DNA from 2 places in the Micromonospora sp. NBC_01392 genome. Region 1 is predicted to be linked to the other one. Evidence: riboswitches for the same ligand, from Rfam matches in the RefSeq annotation. Region 1 holds a riboswitch; the other holds the start of a gene.
The links. A riboswitch is a leader RNA that binds a small molecule or an ion and turns the genes downstream of it on or off. The one in region 1 is predicted to bind cobalamin.
Positions count from the first base shown of each region.

Region 2: it holds a riboswitch for cobalamin, as region 1 does, so the genes downstream of both, OG767_RS19295 (ribonucleoside-diphosphate reductase subunit alpha) here and cobN (cobaltochelatase subunit CobN) in region 1, are expected to answer to the same signal.

Region 1 is NZ_CP109549.1:2,943,360-2,954,410, forward strand. It holds gene bluB (5,6-dimethylbenzimidazole synthase) at 1-557, shown strand, start outside; cobalamin riboswitch at 821-950, shown strand; gene cobN (cobaltochelatase subunit CobN) at 1,286-4,954, shown strand; gene OG767_RS13530 (VWA domain-containing protein) at 4,951-7,227, shown strand; gene cobO (cob(I)yrinic acid a,c-diamide adenosyltransferase) at 7,309-7,920, shown strand; gene OG767_RS13540 (cobyrinate a,c-diamide synthase) at 7,917-9,278, shown strand; gene cobI (precorrin-2 C(20)-methyltransferase) at 9,275-10,063, shown strand; gene cobM (precorrin-4 C(11)-methyltransferase) at 10,060-10,899, shown strand; partial or broken gene OG767_RS13555 (cobalt-precorrin-5B (C(1))-methyltransferase) at 10,950-11,051, shown strand, end outside.
Region 2 is NZ_CP109549.1:4,410,486-4,421,536, reverse strand. It holds gene OG767_RS19305 (hypothetical protein) at 290-445, shown strand; gene OG767_RS19300 (ribonucleotide-diphosphate reductase subunit beta) at 454-1,449, opposite strand; gene OG767_RS19295 (ribonucleoside-diphosphate reductase subunit alpha) at 1,473-3,854, opposite strand; cobalamin riboswitch at 3,976-4,185, opposite strand; gene OG767_RS19290 (alpha/beta hydrolase family protein) at 4,332-5,528, opposite strand; gene OG767_RS19285 (cytochrome P450) at 5,621-6,844, opposite strand; gene OG767_RS19280 (hypothetical protein) at 6,905-7,918, opposite strand; gene OG767_RS19275 (TetR/AcrR family transcriptional regulator) at 7,988-8,569, shown strand; gene OG767_RS19270 (PepSY-associated TM helix domain-containing protein) at 8,657-10,096, opposite strand; gene OG767_RS19265 (cytochrome c oxidase assembly protein) at 10,239-11,051, opposite strand, start outside.

The DNA of each region.
Region 1 (11,051 bases):
TCGACCGCGTCCTTGCGGCGGCGCACGCCGCACCCAGTGTCGGGCTGTCCCAGCCCTGGGACTTCATTGTGATCCGTGACCGGGGCCTGCGCGAAGCGTTCCATCGGCATGTCCGTGCCGAGCGCGACACGTTCGCCGCCACCCTCGGCGTCCAGGACGCTCGACGATTCTCCGGCATCAAGATCGACGGCATCCTGGAGTCGACACTGTCGATCGTGGTGACCTACGACCCCGACCGTGGTGGCCCAGCGGTCCTGGGTCGCCACGCCATCTCCGACACCGGCCTGTATTCGACCTGTCTGGCCATCCAGAACCTCTGGCTGGCCGCCACCGCCGAAGACCTCGGCCTCGGCTGGGTGTCGTTCTATCGCGAGCAGTTCCTCCAGCGGTTGCTCGCCATTCCGGCCGGCATCCGACCCGTCGCCTGGCTCTGCCTCGGCCCCGTCACCCACCTCGAAGCGGTGCCCGATCTCGAACGACACGGCTGGCGCCACCGCCGCCCCCTGGCCGCGGCGATCCACCACGACCGCTGGAACCCCGCGTCCGCCACGAGGTGACGTCTCTGCCGCATGGGTAGGGGCAGCGCCGGACTGCTCCTACCCGCGCTACCTGATCGCTCTCGGTCAGCGGCCTGTTCGGGGCTGTGCGATCGAGACGGCCCGGGCACCGGCGGAGCGCCGGTCCGGAGGGTCGTGACCCCGGCGGGCCAGCTGGGGGACTGATCGGCCGGTCTCGATGGTCCGGGCGACGGTTGCCCGCGGTGGAGTGGCGTTGACCGCAGGTCGTGAGGTGTGGCAGCATTCGCGGCCTGACGGCAGTGAAGGAAGCCGGTGCGATTCCGGCGCGGTCCCGCCACTGTCACCGGGGAGTGATCCCCCCTTGCGAGCCACGACCGTGCGTGCGCGGTTGGAAGGCCGGGGGTGAGCGTTGATCCGGGAGCCAGGATACTTCGGCCGTCGGACGTACCCCAGGGCGTGGACACCCGAGGAGGACCCGATGACGCACGGCATCTCTTTCATCGACGAACATCGTCATGATCCGCACGGTGGACGCTCCGCCGCACCCGTTGCCTGCCACGCCGCCGGTCGTGCCGGCGTGCCCCGTGCCGGCGCACCCGGGACCGTGGACCCCCTCGGCCGGGGCGCGTGCCGCCAGCGTTGACCGCTCCCCGACCCGCGTCTCGGTGAGTCGCGCCGCGGGTCGCCGCACCCGCTGACGCCGCTCCCATCCCGCTTCGCCCCGGTCGCCTTCGCGCGACCCGGTGCGTCACTCTCCGGAGTTTTCCGTGCGCATCCTGTTGCTGTCCACCGCCGACACCGACCTGCTGGCCGCCCGCGCCAGCGACGCCGACTACCGGCTCGCCAACCCCGCGCGGGTCGCCGCCGACGCGGTGCCCGCGCTCGTCGACGGCGTCGACCTCGCCGTCGTACGCCTGCTCGGCGGCCGGCAGACCTGGCCGGACGGGCTGGCCGCCGTGCTGGCCAGCGGCGTCCCGACGGTGGTGCTCGGCGGTGAGGCGCTGCCCGACGCGGAGCTGATGGCGGTCTCCACCGCGCCGTCCGGTGTGGTCACCCAGGCGCTCGCGTACCTGGTCGAGGGCGGCCCGGCGAACCTGGGCCGGCTGGCCCGGTTCCTGTCCGACCGGGTGCTGCTCACCGGCGAGGGCTTCGCCCCGCCCGCGCCCACCCCGGCTTACGGCGTGCACGGCGATCCGGAGATCGTCCCCGGCCGGCCCACCGTGGGGATCGTCTTCTACCGGGCGCACGCGCTGGCCGGCAACACCGGCTTCGTCGACGTGCTCGCCGACGCGGTACGGGCCGCCGGCGGGAACCCGCTGCCGATCTTCTGCGGCTCGCTGCGGGGGATGACCGCCGGCGCCGGTCCGCTCGGTCTCTTCGGCCGGTGCGACGCGCTGCTGGTCACCGTGCTCGCCGCCGGCGGAGCGGTGGCCGCTGACGCCTCCGGCGGCGGCGACGAGGACGCCTGGGACGTCGGCGCCCTCGCGGCGCTGGACGTGCCGGTGATCCAGGCCCTCTGCCTCACCAGCACCCGCGAGCAGTGGGCCGGCAGCGACGCCGGACTGTCCCCGCTGGACGCCGCCATGCAGGTCGCCATCCCCGAGTTCGACGGCCGGATCATCACCGTGCCGTTCTCGTTCAAGCGAATCGACGCCGACGGGCTCTCGGTCTACGCCGCCGACCCCGACCGGGCCGCCCGGGTGGCCGGCATCGCGGTCCGCCACGCCCGGCTGCGGCACGTGCCCGCCGCCGACAAGCGCGTCGCGGTGGTGCTCAGCTCGTACCCGACCAAGCATTCCCGGGTCGGCAACGCGGTCGGTCTGGACACCCCGGCCTCCGCCGTCCGGCTGTTCGCGGCGATGGCCGACGCCGGCTACCACCTGGGCGACGCCCCGCCACCCGACGACGGCGACGCCCTGATCCACGCGTTGATCGCCGCGGGCGGCCACGACGTGGAGTGGCTCACCCCGGAGCAGCAGCGCGCCGCCGAGGCCCGGATACCGGGGCGCACGTACCGGCGGTGGTTCGACGAGTTGCCCGCCGCGCTGCGTGAGCGGATGCGGGAGCACTGGGGTGAGCCGCCCGGCGAGCTGTACACCGAGGGTGGGGACATCGTCCTGGCCGGCCTGCGCTTCGGCAACGTGGTGCTGCTGATCCAGCCGCCGCGCGGCTTCGGGGAGAACCCGATCGCCATCTACCACGACCCGGACCTGCCGCCCAGCCACCACTACCTGGCCGCGTACCGCTGGCTCGCCGCGCCGGTCGCCGACGGTGGGTTCGGCGCGGACGCCGTGGTGCACCTGGGCAAGCACGGCACCCTGGAGTGGCTGCCCGGCAAGGGCCTCGGCCTGGCGGCCGACTGCGCCCCCGACGCGGTGCTGGGCGACCTGCCGCTGGTCTATCCGTTCATCGTCAACGATCCCGGTGAGGGCACCCAGGCCAAACGGCGTGCCCACGCCGTCGTGGTCGACCACCTGGTGCCGCCGATGGCCCGCGCCGAGACCTACGGGGACCTGGCCAGACTGGAGCAACTGCTCGACGAGTACGCCACCGTGCAGGCCCTCGACCCGGCCAAGGCGCCGACCGTGCGGGCGCAGATCTGGGACCTGGTCTGCGCCGCCGAACTGCACCACGACCTGCACGCCGAGGCGATGCCCGACGCCGACGACTTCGACGACTTCGTGCTGCACCTCGACGGCTACCTCTGTGAGGTCAAGGACGTGCAGATCCGCGACGGGCTGCACGTCCTCGCCACCGCCCCCACCGGCGAACCGCGGGTCAACCTGGTCCTCGCGGTGCTACGCGCCCCGCAGGTCTGGGGCGGCGCCCGTGCCCTGCCCGGCCTGCGGCAGGCTCTCGCCGGCGCGTACGGTCTCGACGAGCAGGCGCTGCTCGCGTCGCCGGGGCGGCGGGTGGCCCTGCCGGCCGCGCTGACCGAGGTCGTGGACGGGCCGTCGGTCACCGCCGCCGACGCCGTCGACCTGATCGAGGCGCTGGCGCGCCGGCTGGTGGTCGGCATGGAGACCCTCGGCTGGGACGCCGACGCGGTCGAGGCGGTGGTCACGGAGGTGACCGGCCGGGCCGTCCCGGACGCCGCCGCGGTGCTCCGTTTCGCCGCCACCGAGGTGGTGCCCCGCCTGGCGCGGACCACCGACGAGCTGACCAACACCCTCGGCGCCCTGGACGGCCGGTTCGTGCCGCCCGGCCCGTCCGGCTCTCCCACCCGGGGGCTGGTCAACGTGCTGCCCACCGGTCGCAACTTCTACTCCGTCGATCCCAAGGCCATTCCCAGCCGCAACGCCTGGGACGTCGGCACGGCGCTGGCCGACTCGCTGCTCGCGCGGCACCTCGCCGACACCGGCGCGTACCCCCGGTCGGTGGGGTTGTCCGTCTGGGGCACCAGCGCCATGCGGACCCAGGGCGACGACATCGCCGAGGTGCTGGCCCTGCTCGGCTGCCGACCCGTGTGGGACGACCGGTCGCGGCGGGTCACCGGCGTCGAGGTGGTGCCGACCGCGGAACTGGGCCGCCCCCGCGTCGACGTCACGGTCCGCATCTCCGGGTTCTTCCGCGACGCGTTCCCGCACGTGGTGGCGCTGCTCGACGACGCCGTCCGGCTTGTGGCCGCGCTGGACGAGCCGGACGCGGAGAACTTCGTCCGCGCGCACGTCGCCGCCGACCTGGCCGAGCACGGCGACGAGCGGCGGGCCACCGCCCGGATCTTCGGCTCCAAACCGGGCGCGTACGGCGCGGGACTGCTGCCGCTGATCGACGCCCGTACCTGGCGCAGTGACGCCGACCTCGCCGAGGTGTACGCGGTCTGGGGTGGCTACGCCTACGGCCGCGGTCTCGACGGGCGGGAGGCGCGTGCCGACATGGAACGCTCGTTCGCCCGGATCGCGGTGGCCGTGAAGAACCAGGACACCCGCGAGCACGACATCGTCGACTCCGACGACTACTTCCAGTACCACGGCGGGATGGTGGCGATGGTCCGCCACCTGACCGGCGCCTCGCCGGAGGCGTACGTGGGTGACTCGGCGATGCCGCACGACGTGCGCACCCGGACGCTGGGCGAGGAGACCCGGCGGGTGTTCCGGGCCCGGGTGGTCAACCCGAAGTGGATCGCCGCGATGCGCCGGCACGGCTACAAGGGCGCGTTCGAGCTGGCCGCCACCGTGGACTACCTGTTCGGCTACGACGCCACCGCCGGGGTGGTCGACGACTGGATGTACGAGCACCTGGCCGCCGCCTACGTCTTCGACGACACCACCCGTGACTTCCTGGAGCGGTCCAACCCGTGGGCGTTGCGCGGCATCACCGAGCGACTGCTGGAGGCCGCCGACCGGGGGCTGTGGGCCGAACCGGAGCCGGCCACCCTGGACCGGCTCCGCGACACGTACCTCGCCAGCGAGGGTGACCTGGAGGAACGCGCATGAGCACCTTCCCGTTCAGCGCTGTGCTCGGCATGGCCGACATGCGGCTGGCGCTGCTGCTCAACGCCGTCTCCCCGGCGATCGGCGGGGTGCTGGTGCGGGGCGAGAAGGGCACCGCCAAGTCCACCGCCGTACGGGCCCTCGCCGCGCTGCTGCCACCGGTGCGGCGGCTGGCGGGCTGCCGGTTCGGGTGCGATCCGGCCGCGCCCGACCCGGCCTGCCCGGACGGTCCGCACCCCGCCGGCGCCGCCGCCGAGACCGCGCCGGCCCGGCTGGTCGAGCTGCCGGTCGGCGCCGCCGAGGACCGGGTGGTCGGCTCGCTGGACCTGGAGCGGGCCCTCGGCGAGGGGGTACGCGCCTTCGAACCGGGCCTGCTGGCCGCCGCGCACCGCGGCGTGCTCTACGTCGACGAGGTGAACCTGCTGCACGACCACCTGGTCGACCTGCTGCTCGACGCCGCCGCGATGGGTCGCAACCACGTCGAGCGGGAGGGCGTCTCGGTCAGCCACGCCGCCCGGTTCCTGCTGGTCGGCACGATGAACCCGGAGGAGGGTGAGCTGCGTCCGCAGCTCCTCGACCGGTTCGGGCTCACCGTCGAGGTGGGCGCCAGCCGGGACCCGGCGGTCCGGGTCGAGGTGGTCCGTCGCCGGCTGGCCGCCGACGCCGACCCGGCCGGCTTCGCCGCCCGCTGGGCCGAGGCCGATGCGCGGACCGCCCGACAGGTGGCCGCCGCCCGGCAGCGGCTCGCCCGAGTGCGACTGCCGGACTCCTCGCTGCGCCAGATCGCCGAGGTCTGCGCCACGTTCGACGTGGACGGGATGCGCGCCGACATCGTCACCGCCCGTACCGCGATGGCGCACGCCGCCTGGCACGGGCGGGACCGGGTGACCGTCGACGACGTCCGGGTGGCCGCCCGGCTGGCCCTGCCGCACCGGCGTCGCCGCGACCCGTTCGACACTCCCGGCCTGGACGACAAGCGCCTCGACGAGGCGTTGCAGCGCGCCCAGGACGAACACCCCGACGACCCGGACGACGGCGGCGGCGACGGCGACGGCGACGGCGACGGCCCGCGGGGCGGCGGTTCCGGCGGTCCGGGCGGTCCGGGCGGTCCCGGCGGTCCGGGCGGTCCCGGTGGGGCGGCGGGGGACGGTCCCGGCTTCGGCGGGGGCGGCCCGGACGGGCGCGGCGGAGACCCGGCGGCCGGGGACGGTCGTGGTCCCGACAGGGCCGGTCCGGGGCGGCACAGCTCCGGCGGGCGCGACACCGTCGACGCCGAGCGTCGTGGACCCGACGCCGACCGAGGCGGACCCGACGGAGAGCCGTTCGCCGGGGACAGGTCGCACGGTCCCGCCGGTCGGCCTGCGGACGGCCGGCCCGGGTGGGCCGACGGCGGCGGGCCCGGCGACGGCGACGACCAGCGTCGTGACCGGCCCGGTCCGGGCGACGCCGCCGCCGGTCAGTCGGTGGCCGTACCCCGGGGTGGGCTGAAGGCGCGGCTGCTCACCGCGCCCGGGGTGGGGGACGGGGTGCCCGGTCGGCGGTCCCGCGCCCGCACCGGGCGGGGCCGCACCACGGGCGCCCGGGTGCCGGCCGGTCGGGTGGCCGCGCTGCACCTGCCGGCCACGGTCCGCGCGGGCGCGCCGCACCAGGCGGCCCGGGGTCGGCTCACCGGCCCACTGCGGCTGCGCCCGGACGACGTGCGCGAGGCGGTCCGCGAGGGACGCGAGGGCAACCTGGTGCTGTTCGTGGTGGACGCCAGCGGGTCGATGGGCGCCCGCGAGCGGATGACGGCGGTCAAGGACGCCGTGCTCGCCCTGCTCACCGACGCGTACCAGCGGCGGGACAAGGTGGCGGTGATCGCCTTCCGGGGTGACCGGGCACGCACCCTGCTGCCGGCCACCTCGTCGGTGCTGACCGCCTCGATCCGGCTGGCCGAGATGTCCACCGGTGGGCGCACCCCGCTGGCCGAGGGCCTGCTCGCGGCGGCCGACCTGCTGAGCCGGGAACGGCTGCGCGACCCGAAGCGCCGCCCCCTGGTGCTCATCGTCACCGACGGCCGGGCCACCGCGGGCCGGCGCCCGCTGGAGCGGGCGGCCACGGCGGCGACGGTGCTCGCCGCCACCGGCGCCCCCTGCGTGGTCGTCGACTGCGAATCGGGCCCCGTTCGCCTACACCTGGCCCGCCGCCTGGCCGTCCAGCTCAGTGCCCCGCACCACCTGCTGAACGCCCTCACCCACCCTCTCGCCCGCGATCTTGCACTTACTGCCCCGGCATAGCGGACGAAGCGCACACATGGCGGACCGAAACCGCAAGATCGCGGGAGTGCTCGCGGGGATGACGACGAGGAGAGATCGCTGATGCCACAGGGGAAGCCGAGCACGGTACCCGACGACGGCCTGACCACCCGGCAGCGGCGGCACCGGCCACTGCTGCTCGTCCACACCGGACAGATGAAGGGGAAGTCGACCGCCGCGTTCGGGTTGGCGCTGCGGGCCTGGACCGCCGGCCTGCCGATCGGGGTGTTCCAGTTCGTCAAGAGCGCCAAGTGGCGGGTCGGTGAGGAGAACGCCTTCCGGGCGCTCGGCGAGGTGCACGAGCGCACCGGTCAGGGCGCGCCGGTGGCCTGGCACAAGATGGGCGAGGGCTGGTCCTGGATCCAGCGCGGCGGTGCGGCCGACCACGCCGCCGACGCGCTGGAGGGCTGGCGGCAGATCCAGCGCGACCTGGCCGCCCAGCGGTACGGGCTGTACGTGCTGGACGAGTTCACCTACCCGATGAAGTGGGGCTGGGTGGACGTCGACGAGGTGGTCGCCACCCTCGCCGACCGGCCCGGCTTCCAGCACGTGGTGATCACCGGACGGGACGCCGACCCACGGCTGGTGGAGGCGGCCGACCTGGTCGCCGAACTGACGAAGGTCAAGCACCCGATGGACGCCGGTCAGAAGGGCCAGAAGGGTATCGAGTGGTGACCGGCCCGACGACGCCCTGGGCGCTGCCCCGGCTGGTGGTGGCCGCGTCGGCCAGCGGGCACGGCAAGACCACGGTGGCCACCGGGCTGCTCGCCGCGCTGCGCCGCCGTGGCCTGACGGTCAGCCCGCACAAGGTCGGTCCGGATTACATCGACCCCGGCTACCACGCGCTCGCCGCCGGCCGGGCCGGCCGCAACCTCGACCCCTTCCTGGTCGGCGCGGACCGGATCGCCCCGCTGCTGCGACACGGCGCGAGCGTCCCCACGCCCGCCGACGTCGCCGTGGTCGAGGGCGTGATGGGCCTGCACGACGGCGCCGTGGGCCGGGGCGACTTCGCCTCCACCGCGCACGTCGCCCGGCTGATCGACGCGCCGGTGCTGCTGGTGCTCGACACCACCGCGCAGGGTCGATCGGCCGCCGCGCTCACCCTCGGCATGGCCGCCTTCGACCCGACGGTGCGCATCGGCGGGGTGATCCTCAACCGGGTCGGTTCGCCCCGGCACGAGACGCTGCTGCGCGACGCGCTCGCCGAAGTGGGCGTGCCGGTGCTCGGGGCGGTCACCCGGGCCGTCGAGGTGGCCGCCCCGGCCCGGCACCTGGGGCTCGTCCCGGTCGCCGAGCGGGCGCCCGAGTCGCTCGCGATCGTCGCGGGCCTCGCCGACCTGGTCGAGTCCACCGTGGACCTGGACGCCGTGCTCGATCTGGCCCGCACCGCCGCGCCGCTGCGGGTGCCCGCCTGGGATCCGGTCGCCGCCGTCGGCGGCCCGGCCGGCGGGGACCGTCCGCTGGTCGCGGTCGCCGGTGGTCCGGCCTTCACCTTCTCGTACGCGGAGACCACCGAACTGCTCACCGCGGCCGGCGCCGACGTGGTCACCGTCGACCCGCTGCGCGACCCGGCGCTGCCCGCCGGCACCCGCGCGGTGATCGTCGGGGGCGGTTTCCCCGAGGCGTACGCGGAGGCGCTGGCCGGCAACGCCACCCTCCGTGCCGAGGTGGCCGCCTTCGACGGCCCGATCGTCGCCGAGTGCGCCGGGCTGCTCTACCTCGGCCGGTCCCTGGACGGCGCGCCCATGTGCGGCCGGCTCGACCTGACCGCCCGGATGACCGGTCGGCTGACCCTCGGCTACCGGGAGGCGGTCGCCGCCGCGGACTCCCCGGTGTCCCGGGCCGGCGACGCGGTACGCGGCCACGAGTTCCACCGCACCACCACCGACCCCGGCCACGGCGCGCAGCCGGCGTGGCGCTGGAACGGCACGGCGCACGGCTTCGTGGCCGGCCGGGTGCACGCCTCCTACCTGCACACCCACTGGGCGGGCGCCCCGGCCGCCGCCCGGCGCCTGGTCGAGGCATGTCGATGACCGCCGGCAGTCGAGCCGCCGCACCTGTCGACGCGGTGCTGACCGGGGTCGGCGTCGGGCCCGGCGACCCGGAACTGCTCACCCTCAAGGCGGTGCGGGTGCTGCGCGCGGCCGACCTGGTCTTCGTACCCGTGATGGCGGACCGCCCCGCGGGCGGCGTGGACCAGGGCGGGGGCGCCGGCCGGGCCGAGCGGACCGTGCTGGCGCACGTCGGGGCGGACCGGCTGCGCCGGCTGCCGTTCGCCCTGGACGACCGGGGCGGGGTGAGCCCCCGGCGCGCGGCGGCCTGGGACGCCGCCGCCCGCGTGGTGGTCGAGGCGGTCGACGCCGGGGCGCGGGCGCTCGCCTTCGCCACCATCGGCGACCCCAACGTCTACTCCACCTTCGGCTACCTGGCGCAGAGCGTCCGCGCGCTGCGCCCGGCGGTGCGGGTCGCCACCGTGCCCGGCATCACCGCCATGCAGGAGCTGGCCGCGCGCAGCGGCACCCCGCTCTGCGAGGGACGCGAGCCGCTGACCCTGCTACCGGCGACCGCCGGGCTGGCGCTCTTCGCCGACGCGCTGGCCGGCCCCGGCACCGTGGTCGCCTACAAGGGCTGGCGGCGGCACCCGGAGCTGGTCGGGGAGCTGCGCCGGCAGGGCCGCCTCGGCGATGCCGTGCTCGGGTGCGGCCTCGGGCTGCCCGACGAGCGGATCGGTGCGGTGGACGACGCCGCGCACGACCTGCCGTACCTGTCGACGCTGCTGGTTCCCGCCCGCCGGGACCGCCGAGGAGGAAAACTGTGACCAGCTCCGGCAAGGTGTGGTTCGTCGGGGCCGGCCCCGGCGCGGCGGACCTGTTGACCCTGCGGGCGGCCCGGGTGATCGCCGACGCCGACCTGGTGATCTGGGCGGCCAGCCTGGTGCACGCCGACGTGCTCGGCCACGCCCGCGCCGACGCGGAGATCGTGGACTCGTCGCAACTGCCCGTCGAGGGAGTGCTGCCGCTGTACGAGCGGGCCGCGCGGCGCGGGCTGACGGTGGCCCGGATCCACTCCGGCGACCCGGCGCTCTGGGGCGCGGTGCAGGAGCAACTGGACCTGTGCCGGGCGCTCGGCCTGGCCGTCGAGATCGTTCCCGGCGTCTCGTCGTTCACTGCCGTCGCCGCGATCGCCGGACGCGAACTGACCGTCCCCGAGGTCGCCCAGTCGGTGATCCTCACCCGTCTCGAAGGCGGCAAGACCCCGATGCCGCCCGGCGAACGGGTCCGCGACTTCGCCCGGCACGGCACCACGATGGCGCTGTTCCTCTCCGCCGCACGGTCCGGCCAGGCGCAGGCCGAGCTGCTGGCCGGCGGCTACCCGGCGGACACCCCGGCGGTGGTCGCGTACCGGGCGACCTGGCCGGACGAGCTGGTGGTGCGCTGCACGGTGGGCACCCTGGCGGCGACGGTCAAGGAGCACCGGCTCTGGAAGCACACGCTCTTCCTGGTCGGGCCGGCGCTGGCCGCCACCGGGACGCGTTCCCACCTCTACCACCCCGGGCACTTCCACACCTACCGGCGGGCCGAGCCGGCCGCCCGGGCCGAGTTGCGCCGCCGCGCCGCCGCCCGCCCCGCCGATCCGGTGGGCGGTTCCGAGTGACGTACCCGGAACCGCCGCTGCGGGAGCCGGACCTGCCGCGTACCGCGAAGGTGCGGCCCACCGCGCTGCGTACCGGCTGGACCACCGGGGCCTGCGCGACGGCCGCGGCCAAGGCCGCGGTGACCGCGCTGGTCACCGGCGTGCCGCAGCCC
Region 2 (11,051 bases), 1.5 Mb from region 1:
AAGTGATCAAGGCCGGCGACCGCCGACCGACGAATGATTGGTAGCGATGATGAAGCACCGTCCGATCTCGGCAGCGGTCATCTGCTGCGCTGCCCTTGTGCTCACGGCGTGCACCGCGGACCCGGACCCGAAGGAAGCGGCCGGGTCCGCCGGGCCGACCGGCGCGGCGGACCCGGCCGCATCGTCGTCACCTGCCGACGGCGCCGCTCCCGTGTCAGCGAAAGATGTCTGTACGTACCTGGACGGCCAACTGCCGACGCTGCGGGGAATCGGGTCCGAAGTTGGCGTCATGGCCAACCTCACCGGCAACCTCTACTCGTGGTACGAGTCGAAGAAATCCGTGCCGTCGGGCCGGCAGATCGACGAACAGACCCGGCAGGAGTGTCCGGCCACCCGGACCGAGGTGCTCAAGCTCGCCGGTGTGGAGAGCTTCGAACGGCTGTGAGCGTCCGCTCAGAAGTCGTCGTCGAACGTGACGCTGCCGGTCACCCCGACCTGGTACGCCGACACCCGCCGCTCGAAGAAGTTCGACAGCTCCTGCACGTCCTGCAACTCCATGAACGCGAACGGGTTGCCGCTGCCGTACATCGGCGCGAGGCCCAGCGCCGCCAATCGCCGGTCCGCCACGTGTTGCAGGTACCCGCGCATGTCGGCCGGCGACATCCCGGAGACGCCCTGGTCGAGCAGGTCCTCGGCGAACTGCGCCTCGCACTCCACCGCCTCGGCGAGCATGTCCCGGACCTGCCGTTCCAGCTCGGCGTCGAACAGCTCCGGCTCCTCGGCGCGGACGGTCTCCACCACGTCGAACGCGAACGCCATGTGCATCGACTCGTCCCGGAACACCCAGTTGGTGCCGGAGGCCAACCCGTTGAGCAGCCCTCGGGACCGCAGGAAGTAGACGTAGGCGAACGCGCCGTAGAAGAACAGCCCCTCGATGCACGCGGCGAAGCAGATGAGGTTGAGCAGGAACGCCCGCCGGTCGGAGCGGGTGCGCAGCTCCCGCAGCTCGTGGATCGAGTCGATCCAGCGGAAGCAGAACTCCGCCTTGCGGGCGATCGACGGGATGTTCTCCACCGCCGCGAACGCGGCGAACCGCTCCCGCTCGTCCGGCACGTACGTGTCCAGCAGGTTGAGGTAGAACTGGACGTGCACCGCCTCCTCGAAGAGCTGGCGGGACAGGTAGAGCCGCCCCTCCGGCGAGTTGACGTGCTGGTAGAGGTTGAGCACCAGGTTGTTGGCGACGATGGTGTCGCCGGTGGCGAAGAACGCGACCAGCCGGGACACCAGGTGCCGCTCGGCCGGCGAGAGCCGCTCCAGGTCGGCCAGGTCGGCGTGCAGGTCCACCTCCTCGACGGTCCAGGTGTTGCGGATGGCGTCGCGGAACCGGTCGAAGAAGTGCGGGTAGCGCATCGGCCGCAGGGTCAGGTCCATGCCCGGGTCGAGCAGCATCGGGCGGGTCTCGGGCACGGTGGTCACTGGCAGGCCTCGCAGCTCTCGGGGTTCTCCAGGGAGCAGGCGAGCGCCTCGTCGTCGCGGGCGGGCACCGGGGCGAGCACCGGGGCCACGGTGGCCTGCTGGATCCGGGTCGCCGGACGCGACCGCACGTAGTAGGTGGTCTTCAAACCGGACCGCCAGGCGTACCGGTACATCGAGGAGAGCTTGCCGATGGTCGGCGCGCTCAGGAACAGGTTCAGCGACTGCGACTGGTCGACGTAGGGCGCCCGCGCGGCGGCCAGGTCGATCAGCGCCCGCTGCGGCAGCTCCCACGCGGTCCGGAACAGCTCCCGCACCTCGGCGGGCAGCTCGGTGACGCCCTGCACCGAGCCCTCGGCCCGCTTGATCCGGTCGCGGACCTGCGGCGTCCACAGCCCACGCGCCTTCAGCTCCCGCACCAGGTACGTGTTGACCTGGAGGAACTCGCCGGACATGGTCTCCCGTTTGAACAGGTTCGACACCTGCGGCTCGACGCACTCGTAGCAGCCGGCGATCGAGGCGATGGTGGCCGTCGGCGCGATGGCCACCAGCAGCGAGTTGCGCAGCCCGAACGCGGCGATCCGCGCCCGCAGCGCCGCCCACCTGTCGACCTGGGTCGGCGTCGCGCCCCAGAGGTCCGGGTGCAGGTCACCCTTCGCGGCCCGGGTCCGCGGGTACGCCGGATGCGGCCCGAACCGCTCGGCCAGCCCGGCGGAGGTCTCCAGCGCGGTCAGCAGGATCTCCTCCTGCACCCGGGTGGACAGCTCCCGCGCCGCCGGTGAGTCGAACGGCAGGCGCAGCGTGAACAACGCGTCCTGGAGGCCCATCAGCCCGAGCCCGACCGGCCGCCAGCGCGGATTCGACGCCGCCGCCTGCGCGGCCGGGTAGTAGTTGATGTCGATCACCCGGTCCAGGAACACCACCGCGGTGCGCACGGTGGCCCGCAGCTTCTCCCAGTCGACCCCGTCGGCGGTGACGTGCGCGCCGAGGTTCACCGAACCGAGGTTGCACACCGCGGTCTCGGCGTCGTCGTTGACCTCCAGGATCTCGGTGCACAGGTTGGACAGGTGGATCACGTTGCCCGGCTCGCCGGTCTGGTTGGACAGCCGGTTCGCGGCGTCCTTGAACGTCATCCACCCGTTGCCGGTCTGCGCGAGTGTGCGCATCATCCGCCCGTACAGGTCGCGGGCCCGGACCGTGCGGACCGCCTTCTTCTCGGCCGCCCGGTACGCGGCGTCGAACGCCTCGCCGTACAGGTCAGGCAGTTCCGGCGCGTCGGACGGGTCGATCAGCGACCAGTCCTCGTCCGCCTCGACCCGGCGCATGAACTCGTCCGGGATCCAGTTGGCCAGGTTGAGGTTGTGGGTGCGCCGGGACTCCTCGCCGGTGTTGTCCCGCAGCTCCAGGAACTCCTCCACGTCCGGGTGCCACGGCTCCAGGTAGACGCAGGCCGCGCCCTTGCGCCGGCCGCCCTGGTTCACCGCCGCCACCCCGGCGTCGAGCGTCTTGAGGAACGGCACGATGCCGTTCGACCGCCCGTTCGTGCCCCGGATCAGCGCGCCCCGGCCACGCACCCGGGACCAGGAGATGCCGATGCCGCCGGAGAACTTCGACAGCTTCGCCACCTGGTGGTAACGCTCGTAGATGGAGTCCAGCTCGTCGCGGGGCGAGTCCACCAGGAAGCACGACGACATCTGGGTGTGCCGGGTGCCCGAGTTGAACAGCGTGGGGGAGCTGGGCAGGTAGGCCAGGCTGGACATCAGCCGGTAGAGGCCGACCGCCTCGGCCGGGGTGTGCGACAGCCCGCAGGCCACCCGCAGCAGCCAGTACTGCGGCGTCTCCACCACCAACCGCGACTCCGGGTGCCGCAGCAGGTAACGGTCCGCCACCGTACGCAGTCCGAAGTACTCGAACCGCAGGTCACCGGCCGGGTCCACGGCGTCGTCCAGCTCGTCGGCGTGGCGGGCCACGAACGCGGCGGTGTCGTCACTGATCAGCCCCAGCCCGTGCGCGTACCCGATCGACTCGCTGAAGCGCGTCACCTGCTGCCCGCGGACCTCCTCGTCCACGTACGCGGCCAGCAGCCGGGCCGCCAACCGGGAATATTGCGGTTCCTCGCCGATCAGCTCCGCCGCGGTCTGGATCGACAGCCGGTCCAGCTCCGCGGTGCTCGCCCCGTCGTAGAGCCCGCTGATGGTCCGGGTGGCGATCCGCAGCGGATCGACCTCGTCCAGGTCGGCGACCCAGCGCTCGACCGCCCGGACGATCCGGTTGACGTCGACCGGCTCGGTGTCGCCGTCCCGCTTGCGGACCCGCATCGCCAGCCGGCGCTGCTCCGGCCCGGTGGCACCGGACCGCTGACTCTCCTGCACGACCCTCATGACCTCTCCCTCGCTGGCACCGATGGTCTCGGCCGGCGGGAGAACGCCAACGGGCACGGCACGCAGGACCGGCCCGGCTGCTGGCGTCGGTCGTCCCGCGCGACCTTCGACCGCCGCGCGCGGCAGCGCACGGCGCGCTGGCAGGTCTTCGGACTCGCGGGCGTGACACGAGGTCGCCTACTGGCCGTCGCTTCCCAGGCCGGTGGCCCAGTGCTGATGACGGCGGTCGTTCCCACTCACCGCTGCGGGGCAGTCCCGGACTTCCACCGGGTTCCCTCTTGCCTCGGCCGCGCCTGTCAGACGCGGCCGAACCAGCTGCGGGGACACCATATATGGCGGTGATGCCCGGCGGGCAACACCAGATGTCGCGTCGGGCGTGTCGGCTGCGTCTCACCGCTGGAGGTGAAGGCGGGGCCCCTTGTTAACGCCTCCGGTAGAGGAGGGGGCCCCGCTTAACACCGCCGCCCACCGATCGGCTCAGGCCACGAACGACACCTCGGGGAAGGAGCGGCTCGGGCCGCGCAGCAGGTGACCCCGGTGCCGCAGGTGCCTGTCGAAGAAGGCCAACGGGTACGCCTGTTGGATGCGTACCGCGCGGGCGGGGTCGAGGGTGCCGATCCAGCCGGTGAGCTCCTCGTCGCTCATCCCGATCACCCGGGCCAGTTGCGGCACCAGCCACTGGTTGTCGCCGTACGACTGGTGGAGCGCGCCGGCAGCCTGGACGTTGAGCCGCCAGCCGTGCAGGTGCGACCAGAACTCGGCGACGGCGGGCTCCGTGACGCGGGTGTACTCCGCCGTCATCAGCATGAACGGCCGGTCCAGGTCGGTGGGCCGCGGCTGGGACAGCATCGGGCCGTCGAAGCTCAGCCCGGCGCGTACCCGCTGGTCGGTGCCCATGGTGAGCGCGGTCGCGGTGCCCCCCTTCGACCAACCGAACATGCCGATCCGGTGCGGGTCCAGCGCCGTGCACAGCCCGGTCGGGAGCGGCCGACGGTCGACGTCCGGGTTGCCGCCGGCGGCGAGCACGGCGATCTGGTCCAGCACGAACCGGACGTCGCGCGTGTAGGTCCACGGCGTCGAGTCGTAGTCGTCCTCCCGGACGGTCACCCGGCCGTCCGGGAACTCGGTGGGCCCGTCGTACGTGTGGTCCACCGTGACCACCGCGTATCCGTGGCTGGCGAGTTCCTGGACCACGATGGTGGTGTCCGATCGGTGGCTGCCCGCGCCGTGCGAGTAGACCACCACCGGCAGTCGACGGGCGGCGCGTCGCACCGGCGCGCCCTCGTGGCCGGCCGTCAGCGGCGCCCGCACCGCGTCGGGATCGAACCCGGTGGACTCCAGCAGCGCGCGGAGCGACGCGGCGGTCATCCACGGCGCGCGCGGGTGCCGCCACACGTCCCGGGCGGGATACCAGACGCTGACCATCAGCTCCCGGTGCCGCCCCGGGCCGGCAAGGGGGTCCGGCTGCGACCGGTCGACCAGGTGCAGCGGCACCGTGCCCACCGGGTGGGGCCCGGTCGGCGCGGGCAACGTGAGCCGGACCGGGCCCGGATCGGCGGTGGCCGCCGGCGCGTGGCCGGCGGCGCCGATCGACGCGCCGGCACCCACCGCCAGCGCGGCCCGGACCAGGGTGCGGCGGGTCATGCCGTGTTCGGGGACGGATGTCTCGGTCATCAGTGATCCTCCTTGGCGGCTTTATTCACTCAGTATATATACCGAGTGTATAGATGCAAGCGCGTGCCCCGGTCCACGGCCGGGTGCCGCGCCTACCAGGCGACCGGCAGCGCGGCCGGGCCGAGGATGGCGTGGCCCGGCTTCCACGGCACCTCGTCCGGCGGCACCGCGAGGCGCAGGCCGGGCAGCTCCCGCAGCAGCAGGCCGAGCGCGGTGCGGACCTCCAGCGCGCCCAGGTGGGCCCCGATGCAGTAGTGCGCGCCGTGCCCGAAGGACAGGTGCGGGGTGGGCGCGCGGTCGAAGTCCATCCGTTCCGGGTCCGGGAACACCGCCGGGTCGCGGTTGGCGGCGTCGTGCGAGGGGACCACGATGTCGCCCGCCGCCAGTCGGGCGCCGCTGGGCAGCGTCACGTCCGCCATCACCCGCCGCGGCATCTCGTCGCCGTTCGCGGTGGAGTGCAGCCGCTCCAGTTCGGCGACCGCGCCGTCCAGCCGCTCGGGGTGCGCGACAAGGTACGTCCAACCGGTGCCGGCCGGCCCGTACGGCTCGGTCTGGAGCACGTGGACGAACGTGGCGATCGAGCTGGCGGTGGTCTCCCAGCCACCCACCACGAGCGAGATCGGCAGCTTGATCTGGACGTCCACCGGCTGGTCGGCGGCGGCGGTCGCGATCCGGCCGAGCAGGTCGTCGCCGGGTCGGCCGCGTCGCTGTTCGAGCTGCTCCCACAGGTAGCCGCCCATCTCCTCGGCGGACCGGGCCGCCTCCTCGCGGCTCAGGTCGCCGGTGCCGAGGAACATGTCGCCCCACCGGCGGAACCGCATCCGGTCGTCGGTCGGCAGGCCGAGCAGGTCGCAGATCACGTCCAGCGCGAACGGGACGGCGAAGTCGCGGACCAGGTCCGCCGGAGCGCCCCGGCCCACCATCGCGGCGAGCCGCTCCTCGGCCGCGGTCCGGACCGCGTCGCGCATCCCGTCGACAGCCGGTCGGGTGAACGCGTCCTTCACGGTGCCGCGCACCCGGGCGTGCTCGGCCCCGTCCATGCCGAGCATGGTGCCGGACACGTCGACCTCGTCGGCGTGCGCGGCGGCGGCCCGGGAGAAGACGTCCTGCCGGCGTAGCACCTCGCGCACGTCGGCGTACCGGCAGATCAGCAGCGCCGGAACCGGTTCGCCGCCGACCCGGCGGACGATGGGCACCACCGGAGAGCCGGCGGCGAACCGGGCGTAGTCGGGGTGCTTGCGCGGGCCGGGCGGCCGGTTGACGCCGTCGGCGTCCTGGTAGAAGGGGTGGGGGCGGCGGGCGTCGATGTCCGTCATCCGTCCACAGTGCCAGCTCCGTCCCGACGGCGGGGCCCCGCCGTCGGTGCCGGATGATGCCTAGCCGGCCGACCGGCTCGACGCGCGGGCGCGGCCGTACTCGGTGAGGGCGTGGAAGGCGGCCTTGGGTGTCCACGAGCCGTCCGGCAGCACGCGCACGATGCCCCGGGCCGCCAGGTCGTAGTCGTGCTCCGGGTCCTCGGTGGTGGGCAGGTGCCGGTTCGCGAACGTGTAGACGAAGGCCGCCTCCACCCCGCCCGCCTCGTAGTCGCGCAGCAGGTCGACGAGGTAGCGGGCCTGGCCCTCCTCGTCGCGCTCCAGCGTCGCGGTGAGCTTCGCCGCCCGGCCGTGCTCGTCGTAGGTCACCGGTTCCGTCGCGCCCGCGACGTCGGCGGCGCCCCGGTACGTGCAGCAGCCGAACTCCGTGGCGGCGTACGGCTTGCCCTGGCCCACCGCCGCCGCGAGGCTCTGCGGAAACGCCGCCGCGTTCGTGGCGTCGCGGTAGCCGGCGTCGCTGGCGATGATGTCGAACGGGGTCCAGTCGACGCCTTCGAGGGGGATCGAGGCGTATCCGACCGGGCCACCGAACCGCTCGCGCACCGCGGGAAGCGCGTCGGCGAAGAAGTCGCGCACCGCGGCCCGCGCGACCGGGACCGCCTCCCGCATCCGCATCGGATCGGTGAACAGCGCCAGGCGCTCGGTCAGGTCGCGGCCGGGCAGGAAGCCCTCGGTGAACATGGAGATCTCGGAGCCGGTGAGGTAGACGACCGTGGCGCCCTCGCGTCGTAGCCGCTCGGCCCGTTCGGCGCCGTCGAGCAGGAACGCCATGAGCCCGGCGCGGTCCAGGCCGTTGGTGAACGGGCAGTACCACACCTCCAGCCCGGTCTCGGCCGCCAGACGCGCGGTCAGCTCCAGCCGGTCCTGGACGCCGCCGGTGATCCGCACCGCGTCGCAGTGCAGCTCGTCCCGGATGACCCGCAGGTCGCGCCGTACGGTCTCCGGGTCGAAGGGTTCGTGGGTGGTGGACCCGGCGCTCACGAAGCCGGTGTCGTAGTTCATGCCGAAGACGCGCATCTCGCGTTCCTCCCCGTTCGGTAAGGTACGCCGCGTACCTTACAGGGTACGTCGAGTACCCTGCAAGCCATGGGCACGAGGCGCCGGGGCGAGGAACTGGAACGGGCGATCCTGCACGCCGCCGCGGCGGAACTGCGCGAATCCGGATACTCGGGGATGACGATGGACCGGGTCGCCGCCCGCGCCGGCACCAACAAGAACGCCATCTACCGCCGGTGGCCGCACCGGGCGGCGCTGGGCATCGCGGCGTACCGCCACCTGTCCGACGCCGCCATGCCGAACCCGGACACCGGAACGTTGCGCGGCGACGCGCTGGAGATGCTCCGGCGGGCCAACGAGACGTGGTCCTCGCCGCACGGGACGATCCTGCGCGGACTGCTCGCCGCCGCGGCCGACGACCCGGAACTGCTCACCATGATGCGGGAGCGGTCCGGCGCGGACACCATGGACCGCGCGTGGCTCGGGATGCTGGAACGGGCCGCGGCCCGGGGCGAGGCGCCGGCGGCGGCCGTCCGGCCCCGGGTGGCGACGGCGCCGATGATGCTGCTCCGCGCCGAGTACGCGATGCGCGGCATCCCCTCGGTCCCCGACGAGGTGCTTGTCGAGATCGTGGACGAGGTGTTCCTGCCCCTGGTGCGCGGCCACGGCTGACCCGGCGCCGACCCGCACGGCGGCCCCGGCCGGACCGGCAGTGGCACCGGCCCGCCGGACGGTTCGCGGATCGGCGGTCGCGCGGCCTCAGGACCCGCTCGGCACCGGGGCCGGGCGCGGCCGGCGGAGCAGCCCGAGCACGCCGTCGAGCACGAGGAAGCCGAGCAGTGGGCCGCCGAACCAGGGCAGCGCCCAGCCGAGCGCCACCACCACCGGCACCCCGACCAGCAGCGCCCCCCGGCGCACCCCGCGTACCGACCCACGGGTCGGCGGCGTGCCCAGCGGGGTCCGGCGGTCGGTGCGGGTGGGGCGGCGCTGCCACCACATCCGGTACCCCCAGACGACGACGCAGAGCAGACCGAGCGCGAGCGCGGCGAGCAGGGCCTGGTTGACCGGCCCGAAGAGCCGGCCTATGTGGGCCTGAATGCCGAGTTTGCTGAGCTTCGCCAGGACCGGCCAGTCGGCGAAGGCGCTGCGGGCGGTGACCGTGCCGGCGACCGGGTCGACGGCGACCCGGTCGTACCCGACCGGCCACACGTCGTCGGTCTGGGCGACCGTCCACGCGGTGCCGTCCTCAGCCGCGGGGGTGATCGCGACCGGCCCGGACAGGCCGGCGGCGCGGGCGCTGCCCAGCACCCGGTCGTAGGTCGCCGGGTCCGCCGCCGGGGCGACGGACGACCCGCCGTGCTGGTGTCCGCCACCGGCGGCCGGTGGCGGACCGGCGAGTGCGGTGGAGATCTCGGGGGCACCGGCGCGCAGCGCGTCCAGGCCGGCGCCGAAGTTCGCCCCGGCGTAGCGCGACCAGGTCAGGCCGGTGGCGGAGAGGAACAGCAGGCCGACGGAGAGCCAGACGCCGGTCGTGGCGTGCCAGCCTCGGGTGCGCCGCACGCCCCGGCCGGCGGACAGGTCGGGTACCAGCAGGTGCCGGACGCGGGCCCGGCCGGCGGCGCGCCGACGCCACCACAGCACCACGCCGCCCAGCGCCAGCACCCACAGCCAGCTCGCCGCGATCTCCGAGTAGTGCCGGCCGACATCGCCCAGGTGCAGGTTGCGGTGCAGGTCGTCCAGCCAGGTGGTGGCCGGCGTGGAGCCGAACCAGGTGGTCAACCGGCCGGACACCCGGGCGGTGTACGGGTCGACGTAGACGGTGTGCTGCCGGTCGCCGAGGTCGTCGCGGGCGAACACCACCCGGGTGGTCCGGTCGCCCTGGCCGGGCTGCACCTCGGTGAGCGTGCCGTCGGGGTGCACGGCACGGGCGGCGGCGATCTGCTCGGCGAGCGGTCGGGGCTGCTCGCCGACGGTGGAGACGGTGAGCTTGTCGCCGTAGAGCGCGTCGTCGAGCTGCGGGGTGAGCGTGTAGGCCAGCCCGGTGAGCGCGGCGACCAGCAGGAACGGCGCGACGAGGATACCGGCGTAGAAGTGCAGGCGGGTCAGCAGCGCGGTCAGCGGCGTGGGCCGACGCGCCGGCCGGGCCGGCGCGGTGGGGGAAGCCGGCGCGCGGTCGCCGGGCAGTTCGGTCACGGACACGTGGGCAACTCCGATCGGAATGAGGAACGAGGAACGGGAATGGCCGGCCCGCTGCCCGTCGAGCCGTGCCGTGGTGCGCGGTTTCCGCCTCCCGGGTGAGTGGTCGGGCCGGGTCGCGCGGAAGTTCCCGCCGGTGTCCCGATCAGTTCCGGTCAGGGGCGCGCGCGGCGGCGGCGAGGAACGCGTTGTAGCGGGCCAGGTCGTCCTCCGCGCCGGTCGCCTCGGCCCGGTCCGCGGCCCGGTCGAGGCGGCGCTGCTCGCGCAGGTCGGCCCGGATCCACTGCCGGACCAGCAGGATCATGACGACGGCGGCCGGGATCTCGCCGAACGCCCAGGCGATGCCGGCGCCCAGCTTCTGGTCCTCCAGTGGTGACGCGGCCCAGTCGGGGTGCACACCGAGGTACCAGTCCGGGGCGATGACGGTGGTGGTCTGCATCAGCGCGAGCCCGAAGAAGCCGTGCGCCATCATCGAGGCCAGGTGGATGAGCACGAGGACGGGGTGGGGGAGCCGGGGTCGGCCCGGATCGGTGCCGATGAGTACCCAGAACAGCAGGTAGCCGGATGCCACGAAGTGCCCCAGCATGGCCAGGTGCCCGAGGTGGGAGCGCATCAGCGTGCCGAGCAGATCGCTGAAGTAGAGGCCGAACAGACCGGCGGTGTAGCTGCCGAGCGCCACCAGCGGATGGGTGAGCAGCCGGGTGGGGCGGCTGTGCAGGGCGCGCAGCAGCCACTCCCGGGTGCCGCGTACGCCTGGTTCGGTCGGACGGTGCAGGGCCCGCAGCGCGAGCGTGACCGGGGCGCCGCCGACCAGCAGGATCGGCACCAGCATGGACAGCACCATGTGCTGGGCCATGTGCGCGCTGAACAGCACGTAGGCGTAGCGGGCGAAGCCGAGGCCGGTGGCGGCGGCCAGTACCAGCAGCCCGCCGAGCCAGCTCGCGGTGCGGGCCACCGG